2 regions of the Duganella sp. GW821-FHT01E12 genome follow, and region 2 is predicted to be linked to the other one. Evidence: predicted binding sites of a transcription regulator. Region 2 holds the regulator's gene; the other holds the start of a gene.
The links. Region 2 encodes FliA, which starts transcription of late flagellar genes. Its sites were predicted from a motif close to CTAAAGTTTNNNNNNNNNNNGCCGNTA; they were not measured.

Region 1: AC07WS_RS00525 (SPM autocatalytic domain-containing protein) is a predicted target of FliA. The motif match lies at 4,866-4,892, and genes of this name have one in related genera.

What each region holds. Positions count from the first base shown of each region.
Region 1 is NZ_JBWKWR010000001.1:153,958-160,858, reverse strand. Features, by position in the region: gene AC07WS_RS00550 (polysaccharide deacetylase family protein) at 1-1,661, shown strand, start outside; gene AC07WS_RS00545 (DJ-1/PfpI family protein) at 1,673-2,275, opposite strand; gene AC07WS_RS00540 (GlxA family transcriptional regulator) at 2,357-3,373, shown strand; gene AC07WS_RS00535 (hypothetical protein) at 3,401-3,805, shown strand; gene AC07WS_RS00530 (class I SAM-dependent methyltransferase) at 3,780-4,538, opposite strand; gene AC07WS_RS00525 (SPM autocatalytic domain-containing protein) at 5,042-6,901, shown strand, end outside.
Region 2 is NZ_JBWKWR010000002.1:335,887-342,787, reverse strand. Features, by position in the region: gene flhF (flagellar biosynthesis GTPase FlhF) at 1-966, shown strand, start outside; gene AC07WS_RS06825 (MinD/ParA family ATP-binding protein) at 959-1,756, shown strand; gene AC07WS_RS06820 (RNA polymerase sigma factor FliA) at 1,800-2,531, shown strand; gene AC07WS_RS06815 (flagellar motor protein) at 2,513-3,259, shown strand; gene motD (flagellar motor protein MotD) at 3,261-4,037, shown strand; gene AC07WS_RS06805 (flagella synthesis protein FlgN) at 4,049-4,525, opposite strand; gene flgM (flagellar biosynthesis anti-sigma factor FlgM) at 4,534-4,848, opposite strand; gene flgA (flagellar basal body P-ring formation chaperone FlgA) at 4,957-5,649, opposite strand; gene flgB (flagellar basal body rod protein FlgB) at 5,808-6,233, shown strand; gene flgC (flagellar basal body rod protein FlgC) at 6,236-6,643, shown strand; gene AC07WS_RS06780 (flagellar hook assembly protein FlgD) at 6,660-6,901, shown strand, end outside.

The DNA of each region.
Region 1 (6,901 bases), on a different contig from region 2:
ACGGCGAGATCGCCAACGCCGACGCGCTGCTCAAGGCCACCGACCCGCGCCGCTCGGACCTGTTCCGCTTCCCCTACGGCGCCCACAACGCCGAGGGCCTGGCCATCCTGTCCAAGCTGGGCCTGCGCTCGGTGATGTGGAATATCGACTCGCTGGACTGGGCCGACCCGGTGCCGAGCTCCATCGCCAACCGCGTGCTGACCACCTTGGGCAAGGAGCAGCGCGGCATCATCCTGTTCCACGACATCCACGAGCGCAGCGTCAAGGCGCTGCCGCTGGTGCTGGATAAACTGATCGCCGACGGCTACAGCTTCGCCGGCTGGGACGGCCACGAGTTCAAGGTGGCCAAGGGCGGCCGGCCGGAGCCGGAGAAGATCGCCGTCAGCACCGGCTACGCCAACAGCTACGCCGTGGTCATCGGCATCAACGACTACCAGAAGTGGCCCAGGCTGCAGTACGCGGTGCAGGACGCGCGGGCGATCCGCGACACGCTGGTCAACCGCTTCGGCTTCGCCAATGAGCGGGTGTACACGCTGTCGAACGGCGAGGCCACGCGCAACAACATCCTGGCGCTGTTCCACGACAAGCTGGCCGACGCCCAGCTCAAGAAGGATGACCGCGTATTCGTGTTCTTCGCCGGCCACGGCGCCACGCGCCAGCTCAGCTCGGGGCGCAACCTGGGCTACATCATCCCGGTCGACTCCGACCCGCAGCAGGTCGGCGTGGACGCGATCCCGATGACGGACCTGCAGAACATCGCCGAGAGCCTGAACGCCAAGCACGTGCTGTTCGTGATGGACGCCTGCTACAGCGGCCTGGGCCTCACGCGCGGCGGCGGCAGCGGCGCCTTCCTGCGCGACAACGCGCGCCGCCTGGGGCGGCAGATGCTCACCGCCGGCGGCGCCGACCAGATGGTGGCCGACGGCGGCCCGGGCGGGCACTCGGTGTTCACCTGGACCCTGCTGCAGGCCCTGAACGGCAAGGCCGACCTCAACGGCGACGGCCTGATCACCGCCACCGAGCTGGCCGCCTACGTGGCGCCGGCGGTGGCCAGCGTGTCGCAGCAGACGCCGGCGTTCGGCAGCCTGCCGGGTTCGGAGGGCGGCGAGTTCGTGTTCCAGCTGCCGGCCGAGGCGGAGTTCCTCAGCGCGCAGTCGGCGCAGCTGTCGGCGGACGCGATCGCGCTGAACAGCAAGCTCGACAAGGGTCGCGACCTCAAGGCCGACGGCAACACGGTGGTGGTTAAAAACCTGCAGGGCGAGGAGCAGAAGATCGCCGCGCCCAAGCCGGTGGACGCGTCGAGCCGCCAGCTGGCGCAGCGCGCCAACGACCGCGGCCTGCAGCTGTATAAGGAGAAGCAGTACGCGCAGGCCGAGGCGGCGTTCACCGAGGCCCTGAAGTACCGTCCCGACTTCGGCCTGGCCGCCAACAACCTGGGCTTCGTCTACTACAAGCAGGAGAAGTACGCCGAGGCCGCGCGCTGGTTCGAGAACACGCTGCAGATCGACACCTCGCGCGCGATCGCCTACCTGAACCTGGGCGACGCCCGCATGCGCCTGGGCGACGGCGACAAGGCCAGGCAAGCCTACGCCAGCTTCCTGGAGCTCGCGCCCAACCACGCCAACGCGGCGTACGCGAAAGAGCAGCTGAAAAAGCTGTAGCCCCGCCGGGGTCAGGCCTCGTTCCAGTTGTACTCCATCTGCAGCGCGGTGCGCGCGGCCAGTTCGCGGCCGGCCAGCCGCGCCACCAGGTGCAGCGACATGTCCAGGCCGGCCGAGATGCCGCCGCTGGTGACGGTGCGGCCGTTGTCGATCCAGCGCCGCTGGCCCGCCACCTTCAGGCGCGGGAAGGCGGCGCGCAGTTCGTCGATGTCGGCCCAGTGGGTCGTCACTTCCTGCCCGTCCAGCAGGCCCGCCTGCGCCAGCAGGAAGGCGCCGGTGCACACCGACGCCACCAGCTCGCACGCCGGCGCGGTGGCGGCGATCCAGCGTATCACTTCCTGCTTGTCGCGCTCGGCGTCGACCACGCCGCCCGGCACGACCAGCACGTCGAGCGGGCCGGCGTTGCCGAAGTGCGCCTCGGGGAACACGCTCAGGCCCGCGCGCGCCCGCAGCATGGCGCCGCGCTGGCCGATGGTGCGCACGCGGAACGGCGGCGGTGCCGCCGGCGCCAGCCCGGCCGCCACCCGCGTGGCGCAGGTGAACACTTCGTACGGGCCGGCGAAGTCCAGCACTTCAACGTCGTCGAACACATAAATGCCTATGGTGCGTGTCATGGTGGCTCCTGTTGGTGGAAGCGTCCATCATGCCCGCGCGGCGGTTGACACAAATGACGTTGATGGTTGAATATCTGCCACATGAAACCCATCGACATCTGGCTGCTGGTGTATCCCGGCTTCGTGCTGCTCGACGCCACCGGCCCGGCGCAGGTGTTCGCCAGCGCGAACGACGAGGCGCGCGACGCCGGCCTGGCGGAACCCTACCGCATCCGCATGATCGCGCCCGGCGGCGGGCTGGTGGCGTCCACCGCCGGCGTGACGGTGATGACCGGGCCGCTGCCCAGGACCGGGCGCGCGCTGGCCGGGTCGACCCTGATCGTGGCCGGCGGCCGCGGCGTCGAGGACGGCGCCAGCGCGGCGCTGGACCCGGCCACGGTGCGCTGGGTGCGGCGCGCGGCGCCAGGCGGCGGCACCGGCGGCGACGCCCGCACCGGCAGCGGCGTGCTGCGCTGCTGCGCGGTGTGCTCGGGCGCCTTCGTGCTGGCGCGCGCCGGCCTGCTGGACGGCCGCAGCGCCGTCACGCACTGGATGGACGCGGCGCGCCTGCAGGCCCAGCATCCCGGCGTGCGGGTGCTGGACGACGCGATCTACGTCAAGGACGGCCCGTGCTACACCTCGGCCGGCATCGCGGCCGGCATGGACCTGGCGCTCAGCCTGGTCGAGGAGGACCAGGGGCGCGGCGCGGCGCTCGCCACGGCCAAGCGGCTGGTGGTGTTCTTCAAGCGTCCCGGCGGCCAGCGCCAGTTCAGCTCGGAGCTGCTGGCGCAGGCCGATCCGCAGGGCTTGCACGGCCGGCTGACCGCCTGGCTGCGTCCGCGCCTGAGGCGGCAGGTCGACGTCGAGCAGATGGCGGCGGCGTGCGCGCTGTCGGTGCGCACGCTGCACCGGCGCCTGCAACGGGAGGCGGGCGTGTCGCCGGCCCAGCTGCTGCTGCGCCTGCGCATGGAGGCGGCCTGCGCGCTGCTGGAGCGGCCCGGCATGAGCGTCAAGCGCGCCGCCGGCCAGAGCGGCTTCGGCAGCGAGTACAATCTGCGGCGCGCCTTCGCCGCGCAGCTGGGCGTGCTGCCCGGCGACTACCAGGCGCGCTTTGGCTGACGCCGGCAACCGGACGGGAATCAGATGATGCGGGAATTCGAAAAGTGGCTGGCGCGGGTGCTGCTGCTCAATGGCGCGCTGGCGCTGGGCGTGTGCCTGGGCCTGCTCGGCGAGCCCCAGCCGGCCGAGGCGCTGCCGCTGCTGTACGGCGCGGCCACGCTGGGCTTGCTGTCGGCGCTGCTGTCGCTCAAGCGCCGGCAGGCCGGCCTGTGGGGCGGCGCCCTGTACTACGCGCTGCAGCTGGTGGCCGTCTATCCACTCGCCGGCGGCTGGCAGTACGCGCTCAAGGCCGGCGTCAGCGTCGGCCTGGTGCTGCGCTTCCACGGCGCGGTGGTGGTGCTCAACCTGGTGGCGCTGGCGCTGCTGGCGGCCACCGCCGCCGTGCTGGCCTGGCGCCGCCGCGCGCCTACGGCTTGCGGAAGCGCAGGATGAACTGGTCGGTGTGGGCCCGGATGCCGCTCTCGAACACCTGCGCGCCGCGCTCGTCCCCGGGATTGCGCAGCGCCGGCGATTCGGCGTCCAGCACGAAGCCGGCCGCCAGCACCTCCTTGCGCACCAGCGCCTCGTCGATGCGGTGCAGCCTGGCCATGCCGGCGTCGTCCAGCCCCGGCTGGGCCGCGTGGTCCAGCACAATATAGTAGCCGCCCGGCTTGAGGGCGTCGAAGGCCGCCTTGTTCAGCTCGGCCGCGCCGGCCGCGCCGCCCCAGATATGGATGTCGTGGTAATTCTGCGAGGTCCACACCAGGTCGGCCTTGACCGGCACGTTGAGCGAGGCGGCGCCGACCGCCTCGCGCACATTGGCGCGGCCCGGCTCGGCCGACACGGGCGGCGGCGGCGGCTTGCCCTTCGAGCGGTCCAGCCAGGCCTGCGGCGTCACCGCGTACACCATACCCTGCGGCCCGACCGCCGTGCTGAACAGCCGGGTGAAATAGCCGCGGCCGGGGAAGAAGTCGATCACCGTCTGGCCCGGCTGCAGCTTGGCGAAGGCCAGCATCTCGGCCGGCTTGCGGTCGGCGTCGCGCGCCTTGTCGGCGTCCGGGCGGGTGGCGTCGGCCACGGCGGCGGCGGCCAGCGGCGCCTGCGCGGCGGCGTGGCCGGCGGCCAGCCACAGGGTGCTGCTCAGACTCAAGAGGACCAGGGTACGGCTTGCGGGCAGTAGCTTCATGGCGGCATGTCTCCATCGCGGGTGGGGGAGTGGGGATTATGCACCGGTCATGCGCTTGTCACACGTCCGGTGCAAAATATCCTTGCGGATACATTTCCCACAATCAATATGATTGAATTGCCATCCAGTGAGGATCGCTTTCCGCCGGCATAAACATGACGCTTCGACAGGTTGTGTGGCCGCGACAGCATGGAAAAAAATTCTTTTGAGAAATTAAATAAGATATAATGCTCTACTGAAATTCCGCCGCGCAGGCGGCGCACGGCAGAACCGGCAAGCTTTTTTCTTGAATCCACACGGCAACATTGCGGTTGGAAAAAAGTTTACTTAATGAAAGTCTAAATTCTGTCGTTATGTACGGTATAAGCCGGATTTTCCCGGCGGCATCAAAAAAAGTTATATAAAATAGCAACATATTCCACGACAGGGCTCGAACGCCGGCGCAGGCCGGACGTTCGAGTTGCTTTCTGAGCTGACAGAGAAGTACCTCCAGGAGAATTAGAATGAGTTTCGCGACCACCTTTACCACGGCACAGATTGCCAGCCTCAGCACTTCCCAGATCATCACGCTGGCGACTGCCGATATTGCGGCATTCAATTCTGACCAGTTGGGTGCGTTCACGACTTCGCAAATCCCTGCGTTTACCACTGCCCAGCTCGCGGGCGGCATCACCACCACCCAGGCCGCCTACCTGACCACGGCCCAGGTGAGCGTGCTGACCTCGACCCAGATCGGCGCCCTGCAGACGGCCAGCTTCGCCCAGCTGTCGACCAACGACATCGCCGCGCTGTCGACCTCGGCCATCGGCGGCATCAGCGCCGGCCAGGTCAAGGCGCTGACTACCAACCAGGTCGTGGCGCTGAGCAGCAACCAGGCCGCGCAGCTGACCTCGACCCAGGTCGCGGCGCTGAGCACCAACGCCATCGGCGCGCTGGAGACCGGCGACCTGGCCGCCATCAAGACGGCGTCGATCGCCCTGCTGAGCAGCGCCCAGGTGGCCGCGCTGAGCACCGCCCAGATCACCTCGCTGTCGACCGGCGCCGTCGCCGCCCTGAGCACCGCCGGCATCGCCGTGCTGAGCACCGACCAGGCGGTCGCGCTGACCTCGGCCCAGATCGCCAGCCTGAGCGCCACCCAGGTGGCCGCGCTGAGCAGCAAAGCCATCGGCGCCATCGAGACCGCCGACCTGGCCGGCCTGAGCACCGCCGACATCGCCGCGCTGCGCACCGCCCAGCTGGTGGGCTTGACCACCGACCAGGTCGGCGCGCTGTCGACCAACCAGACCGCCACGCTGAACTCGGCGCAGATCGGCGCCCTGAGCACCAACCAGATCGCCGCGCTGACCACCGGCCAGGCGAGCGCGCTGACCGCCGCCCAGGTGGCCGGCCTGAGCACCAACGGCGTGGCCGCGCTGGAGACCGCCGACTTCGCCGCGCTGTCGACCAACGCCATCGCCGCGCTGAGCGCCAACCAGGTCAAGGCGCTGACCACCAACCAGGTCGTCGCGCTGACCACCAATGAAGCCGCCGCGCTGGGCACCGCCCAGGTCGCCGCGCTGAGCACCAACGCCATCGCCGCGCTGGAGACGGCCGACCTGTCGGCCATCAAGGTGGCCGCGATCGCCGTGCTGAGCACCGCCCAGGTCGCCGCGCTGACCACCGGCCAGGTGGCCTCGCTGGCCACCGCCTCGGTCGCTGCGCTGAGCACCGCCGCCATCGCCGTCTTGAGCACCAACCAGGTCGTCGCGCTGAGCTCGGCCCAGATCAACAGCCTGGGCACCGCCCAAGTGGCGGCCCTGTCGAGCAACGCCATCGGCGCCATCCAGACCGCCGACCTGGCCGGCCTGTCGACCGCCGACATCGCCGCGCTGCGCAGCAACCAGCTGGCCGGCCTGACCACCGACCAGGTGGGCGCGCTGTCGACCAACCAGATCGCCGCGCTGAGCAGCGCCGCCGTCGCCGGCCTGACCACCAACCAGATCGTCGCGCTGACCACCGCGCAGGCGAGCGTGCTGAGCGTCCTGCAAGTGTCCGGCCTGTCGACCAACGCCATCGCCGCGCTGTCGACCGCCGACTTCGCCGCGCTGTCGACCGCCGTGGTCGCGTCGCTGAGCGTGAACCAGGTCAAGGCCCTGACCACCGGCCAGGTCGTCGCGCTGACCACCGGCGAAGCGGCCGCGCTGGGCACCGCGCAGGTCGCCGCGCTGAGCACCAACGCCATCGCCGCGATGGAAACGGCTGACCTGTCGGCCATCAAGACCGCCGCCATCGCCGCGCTGACCACCGCGCAGGTGACCGCGCTGACCACCGGCCAGATCAACTCGCTGGCCACCGCCTCGGTCGCCGCGCTGAGCACCGGCGCC
Region 2 (6,901 bases):
GCCGCCGAGATGCAGGGCATGATGAGCGAAATCCGCGCCATGCGCGGCATGATGGAAACCCAGCTGGCCGAAATCTCCTGGGGCACCACGCAGGCGCGCGAGCCGCAGAAGGCCGCCGTGCTGCGCGAGATGCTGGCGGCCGGTTTCTCGGCCAGCCTGGCGCGCTACCTGATCGAAAAACTGCCGGCCAACCGCGACGCCGCCGACAGCCTGCGCTGGATCAAGAATGTCCTGACCCGCAACCTGCAAACCATGGCCAACGAAGACGCGTTGATCGAGCAGGGCGGCGTGTTCGCGCTGGTCGGCCCGACCGGCGTCGGCAAGACCACCAGCACCGCCAAGCTGGCCGCGCGCTGCGTGATGCGCCACGGCCCGGACAAGCTGGCCCTGATCACCACCGACGCCTACCGTATCGGCGCCCACGAGCAGCTGCGCATCTACGGCAAGATCCTCGGCGTGATGGTGCACTCGGTGAAGGACGAGGCCGACCTGCGCATCGCGCTGAAGGAACTGAAGAACAAGCACACGGTGCTGATCGACACGGTCGGCGTCAGCCAGCGCGACCAGATGGTGACCGAGCAGGTCTCGATGTTGCAGGGCGCCGGCTCCGACGTCAAGCGCCTGCTGTGCCTGAACGCGACGGCCACCCAGGAAACCTTGAACGAAGTGGTGCGCGCCTATCAGGGCAGCGGCCTGGCAGGCTGCATCATGACCAAGCTCGACGAGGCGGCCGCCATCGGCAACGTGCTCGACGTGGTGATCCGCCAGAAGCTCAATCTGTTCTACGTGTCGAACGGCCAGCGCGTGCCGGAAGACCTGCACCTGGCCGATCCGGCCTACCTGATCGACCGCGCTTTCAAGTTGAAACGCGACGTCGTCAACACCCAATACCTGGACGCCGAACTGCCTCTGCTGATGAGCAACGGCCAGAACGAACCAGCGATGCGCGAGGTGCACCTTGGCTAATTTCGATTTCGACCAGGCGGAGGGACTGCGCCGCATGCTGGCGGGGCCGCAGCCCCGCATCGTCACCTTCCTGTCGGCCACGCCGCAGGACGACAAGGGCGCCATGCTGGTCAACCTGGGCGCCTCGCTGGCGCGCGCCGGCAACGACGTGCTGCTGGTCGACGCCTGCGCCAGCGCCCACGGCGTGGCCTCGCGCCTGGGCGTGGACGGCGGCGCCAGCCTGCTCAACGTGGCGCGCCAGGAGTGCGCCCTCAACCAGGTGATCCACCAGGTGCCGCAAGGTTTCTCTGTGGCGTCGATGACACGCGGCGTGCCGCGCAGCGGCCCGGACGAGACGCGCCGCCTGGCCAAGGCCTTCGACGTGCTGGCCAAGCAGACCGGCATCGTCATCGTCGACGGCGAGTTCGACGGCGTGGCCTTCCCGGTGCCGGTCATGGCCAGCTCGGAAATCGTGGTCCAGGTATCGAATAGCGCTACCTCGATCAAGGCCGCGTACAGTATGATCAAGCGCCTGAATCAGGAGCTGGGACGGCGTCCGTTCGGAATTCTGGTCACCGGGGCTTCCGAATCGGAAGCAAAGGTGGTATACGATAACATGGCACAGGCAGCCAGCCGATACCTCGCGGTGAACCTCGTTTCGATGGGATCGGTGCCGGCGGACGAATACCTGCAGCGCGCCGCACGCTTGGGGCGTGCGGTGGTCGATGCGTTTCCGCTGGCCGGGGCTTCGGTCGCGTTCCGTCAACTGGCGGGCCGCTTCGCGCTGGCCGGCTCGCCATCTTTCCGTTAAGGGAGCATGATAATTTTAGCGCTTAATCAATAATAAACAGGCTATGTACACGGTCAAAGGGAAAGTGGACAAGGATTCTTTGCTGACGGAGCACATGCCGTTGGTGAAGCGCTTGGCCCACCACATGAAGGCGAAACTGCCGCCCAGCGTCGAAGTCGACGATCTGGTGCAAGCCGGGATGATCGGCCTGCTCGACGCCATCAGCCGTTACGAGGACACCCATGGCGCCCAGTTCGAGACCTACGCGGTGCTGCGCATCCGCGGCGCCATGCTCGACGAGCTGCGCAACAGCGACTGGCTGCCGCGCTCGATGCGCCAGAACATGCGCAAGATCGAGACCGCGATGAGCACGCTGCAGCAGCGCCTGGGCCATCCGCCGACCGAGTCGGAGGTGGCCAAGATGCTCAAGCTGTCGCTGGCCGACTATCAGGAAATGCTGTCCGACGGCGGCGGCCACCAGCTGGTGTATTACGAAGATTTTCACGACGACGACGGCAACGACAGCTTCCTCGACCGTTACTGCTCGGACGAGGAGAGCGATCCGCTGCGCTCGCTGTTGGACGGCGACTTCCGCCAGGCCGTGATCGACGCCATCGACGCGCTGCCGCCGCGCGAGAAGATCCTGATGGGGCTGTACTACGAAGAGGAGCTCAACTTGAAAGAAATCGGCGCCGTGATGGGCGTATCGGAATCGCGCGTATCGCAGCTGCATACGCAGGCCGTGGCGCGGTTGCGCGCCTCACTTCGGGAGCGGTCTTGGACTGGGCCAGCGTAGCCGGGGTGCTGCTGGCGCTGGCCGGCATCGTCGTCGGCCAGTCGCTCGAGGGCGGCAAGATCGCCTCGCTGCTGCAGCCGGCCGCGTTCGCGATCGTGGTGATCGGCACCTTCGGCGCGGTGATGCTGCAGACCCGCTTCAAGACTTTTCTGCGCGGCGTGCGCATGCTGCGGCTGGTGTTCGCGCCGCCGGCCGACACCCGCGCCGTGCTGGCGCGCGACATCAACGCCTGGAACCTCGCGGCGCGCCGCGACGGCCTGCTGTCGCTGGAGCGCTACATGCTCTCGTCCAAGGACCAGTTCAACACCAAGGGCCTGCGCCTGATCGTCGACGGCATCAATCCCGACAAGCTGCGCCAGATCCTCGACACCGAAATCACCGCCTACGAAACCGAGGAGCGCCAGGCGGTGCGCATCTGGGAGTCGGCGGCCGGCTATTCGCCCACCATCGGCATCCTGGGCGCGGTGCTGGGCCTGATCCACGTGATGGAGAACCTCACCGATCCGAGCAAGCTGGGTTCGGGCATCGCGGTGGCCTTCGTGTCGACCATCTACGGGGTCGGCCTGGCCAACCTGTTCTTCTACCCGATCGCCAACAAGCTCAAGGCCATCGTCACGCAGGCCGTGCACCAGCAGGAGATCGCCGCCGCCGTGTTCTACGACATCGCCACCGGCGACCACACGCGCGTCATCGACGAGCGCATCGCCACGCTGATGCGGGAACACTGACATGCTGAACCGCCGCGCGCGCAGGAAGTTCGACGACGAGCCGGAGAACCACGAGCGCTGGCTGATCTCCTACGCCGACTTCATCACGCTGCTGTTCGCCTTCTTCGTCGTCATGTATGCGATTTCGGTGGTCAATATCGGCCGCTACAAGGTGCTGTCGGTCGCGCTGGGGGACGCCTTCGGCGGCGCCGGCTCGGCCAAGCCGGTCACCACTGAGGTGCCCAACCTGCCCATCCCCAATCCCAATTTGCGCCGCCACGCCGAACTGCTGCGCAAGGAAAAAACCCAGATGACCAAGCTGGCGCAGGACTTGTTGTCCACGCTGGCGCCGCTGGTCAAGGAGGGCAAGGTGCGCGTCACGCAGAACAGCCGCGGCGTCAGCGTCGAGATCAACGCCTCGGTGCTGTTCGATCCGGGCGACGCGCGCCTGACCAGCGAATCGACCGAGGCGCTGCGCGCCGTGGCCGGCCTGCTCAAGAACGACGACCACAATGTGCAGGTGGAGGGCCACACCGACAACCAGCCGATCCGCAACGCGCTGTTCCCGTCCAACTGGGAACTGTCGGCGGTGCGCGCCAGCAGCGTGGTGCGGCTGTTCATCGACGCCGGCGTGGCGCCGGGACGGCTGACGGCGGTGGGCTTCAGCTCGAACGTGCCGGTGGCGTCGAACGACAATCCGATCGGGCGCGCGCGCAATCGCCGCGTGGCGGTCACGATCTTGTCCGGTATCCCGGATACGGTGACGGAATTGCCGACGCAGGCGCCGGCCCAGCAATAGATAAAATTGGATCAGCCGGCCAGGAATCCGCGGCTGCGGGGCAGGGTGGTGGACAGGCCTCCAGGGCCGTAGAAATTGTTGGCGCCGGCCGATTGCGGACGCAGCGCCTGCAGCGCGCCTTGCGTGTGGCCCATCTGCTTGTTGATCAGCATGCCGTTGATGCGGTTCAGTTCCTTGGCTTCGCGCGCGTGGTGCTGCAGCGCCTGCCACAGGGCGGTGGCTTCGGCGGCGTCGGCGCCGCAGGAGGCGGCCCAGGCATCCATGCCGGCTTCCTCGGCCGGGTAGCCGGCCTTGCCCAGGGCGCGGTGGCGCTGGGCCGACAACAGGGTCATCTGCGTGACCAGTGCCGATTTCTTGGTGGTGACCGCCGTCAGGCCGTCGATTTCCGCCGCCACCAGGTGTTGCTGCTCCTGCTTCAGGACGCCCAGCAGGGTCGTCATGATCTGTTCTTCTTCACGCAGGCTGTTCAGCGGGGTAGCGGTTGACATGGTAAGACCTATCGTTTGCGAGAGTGCAGCAGATCCTTGACTGTATCCAGCAAGCCATCCGCCACTTTTTCCGAGTTGACCTGGAACTGACCGTCGGCAATCGCCAGCTTGATGCGCTCGACCTTTTTGGTATCGAACACAGCGTTGGCGCCGCCGGCCGCACTGGCCGCCAATGCCTGGCCTTGCGGCGACAGGCGCACATTGTCCGACGTTGCGGGTGTCGCCGGGGCGGCCGCCTTGTCCGCGCCGCGCGCGGTCGAGGTGGAAGCCGGGGACGACGACGGCAAGCCGGTCGTGCTCTTCAATGTATCGTTGATTTTCACAGCATTATCCTTCTCTGGTAGGAGTACGAAACTCCGGGATCTGAGTCTATAACGGCGGCCGCGCGCAAAACTTTAGCGTTGCTTTACCGCAAGATCCCCGGCGTTCCGTCAAAACGCCACCTCCACCAGTCCGCCTGCCTTGGCGATGCCGGTGATTTGTTGCCCACCGGAAGTTTTTACCTGGACTACCTGGCCGTCGCCGGCCGTGCTCATGGCGCGGGCTTCGGCCGAGACGCTGAAGCCGTTGCCGCTGGAAACCAGCCGCACCAGTTGCCCGGATTGCACCACCGGCTTGCTGCGCAGCGTATCGAGGCGCAGCGGGGTGCCCGGCGGCAGTGAAATATTGGTGCTGCGGCCGATCACCTGGCCCATGTCGGTGGCGATGCCGGCCGGCAGCGCGGTCAGGTCGCCCTTCAGGGTCACCAGCTGGCCGGCCTCGATGGCCTGGCCCTGGGCCAGCGGGGCGGCGCTGGCGATGTACTCGCCCACCACGGTGACCGTGGCTTGAATATATACCGTCCAGGCCGCCGGTGTCGCACAGCGCACGCCGACCGTGGTCTTGCCCCAGGCGCGCGCGCCGGGCATGAAGAAGGCTTGCGGATCGGGGCAGGCGGCTAGGTTCATGCGCGGGTCGATGGCGCCCACGGTGACCGTCACCTGGCCGGGCAGGCCGCCGCTTTGCACCTGCAGGAATTGTTCGACGCTGCGCTTGAGCGCGGCGGCGTCCTGGCGCAGCGCTTGCTGGGCGTGGGCCGCAGGCAGCAGGGCCAGCAGGGCGGCAGTGATGAGCAGTCGTTTCATGGCGTGTTAGTCCCCTTCAATATTGCCATCATAGTCTGGCGGTCTGGACTTGAAGCCTTGAATAGGACCGAAAAGCAGTGGCTTATCGCCCGATGGTTACAGCCGGCAACTCCGTATCATCGATCCTGTCATAACAAGTTCGTCCATTGGGAGCTGCCATGGTTGGGAAACTCGACGATTACCTGCGCTTTAACGAAGCCGCGCTGAGCCTGCGCTCTCAGCGGCAGAGCGTGCTCGCCTCGAACATCGCCAACGGCGACACGCCCAACTACAAGGCCCGCGACATCGATTTTTCCAGCGCCATGCAGGCGGCGCTGGACAAGGCCAGCCCCAGCGCGAACGCCACGCTCAAGACCACCGCCAGCAAGCATTACCCCAACCCCCTGCAAGACGGCACGACGATGGCGGATGGCACGCCGCTGCTGTACCGCGGCGTGGTGCAGGGCGCGGTCGACGGCAACACGGTCGACATGGATGTGGAACGCAACCAGTTCGCCGACAACGCCATCCGCTACGAGGCTGGCATCACCGCAATCAACGCCCAGATCAAAACCATGATGGCGGCGATACAGGGAGGTAGCTGATCATGTCGCTGTTTAATATTTTCAATGTTTCAGGTTCGGCCATGAGCGCCCAGGCGCAACGGCTCAACGTGGTGGCGTCCAACCTGGCCAACGCCGACAGCGCCACCAGCGCCAGCGGCGAGGCCTACCGCGCGCGCCAGGTGGTGTTCGAGGCCACCACGCCGACCGACGGTGGGGCCTCCACCGGGGTGCGGGTCAAGCAGGTGGTGGAAGACCAGTCGCCGATGAAGCAGATGTACGACCCCAAGCATCCGATGGCCGACGACAAGGGCTATGTGACCATGCCCAATGTGAACGTGGTCGACGAAATGGTCAACATGCTGTCGGCCTCGCGCTCCTACCAGACCAACGTCGAGACCATGAACGCGGCCAAGACGCTGCTGCTCAAAACCCTGACCATCGGCCAGTAATCTTTAAGAGGCAATCATGACTATCAGCGCAGTGATCGACACGCCAGTGGCGGCCCCGGTCAACACCACCAACAACACCAGCACCAAGGCCACCGACGACGTCGGCGCGGACCAGGACAAGTTCATGAAGCTGCTGGTGACGCAGCTGAAGAACCAGGATCCGCTGAATCCGATGGACAACGCGGCCATGACCAGCCAGCTGGCCCAGCTGTCGACGGTGACCGGCATCAACAAGGTCAACGCCACGCTGGAATCGCT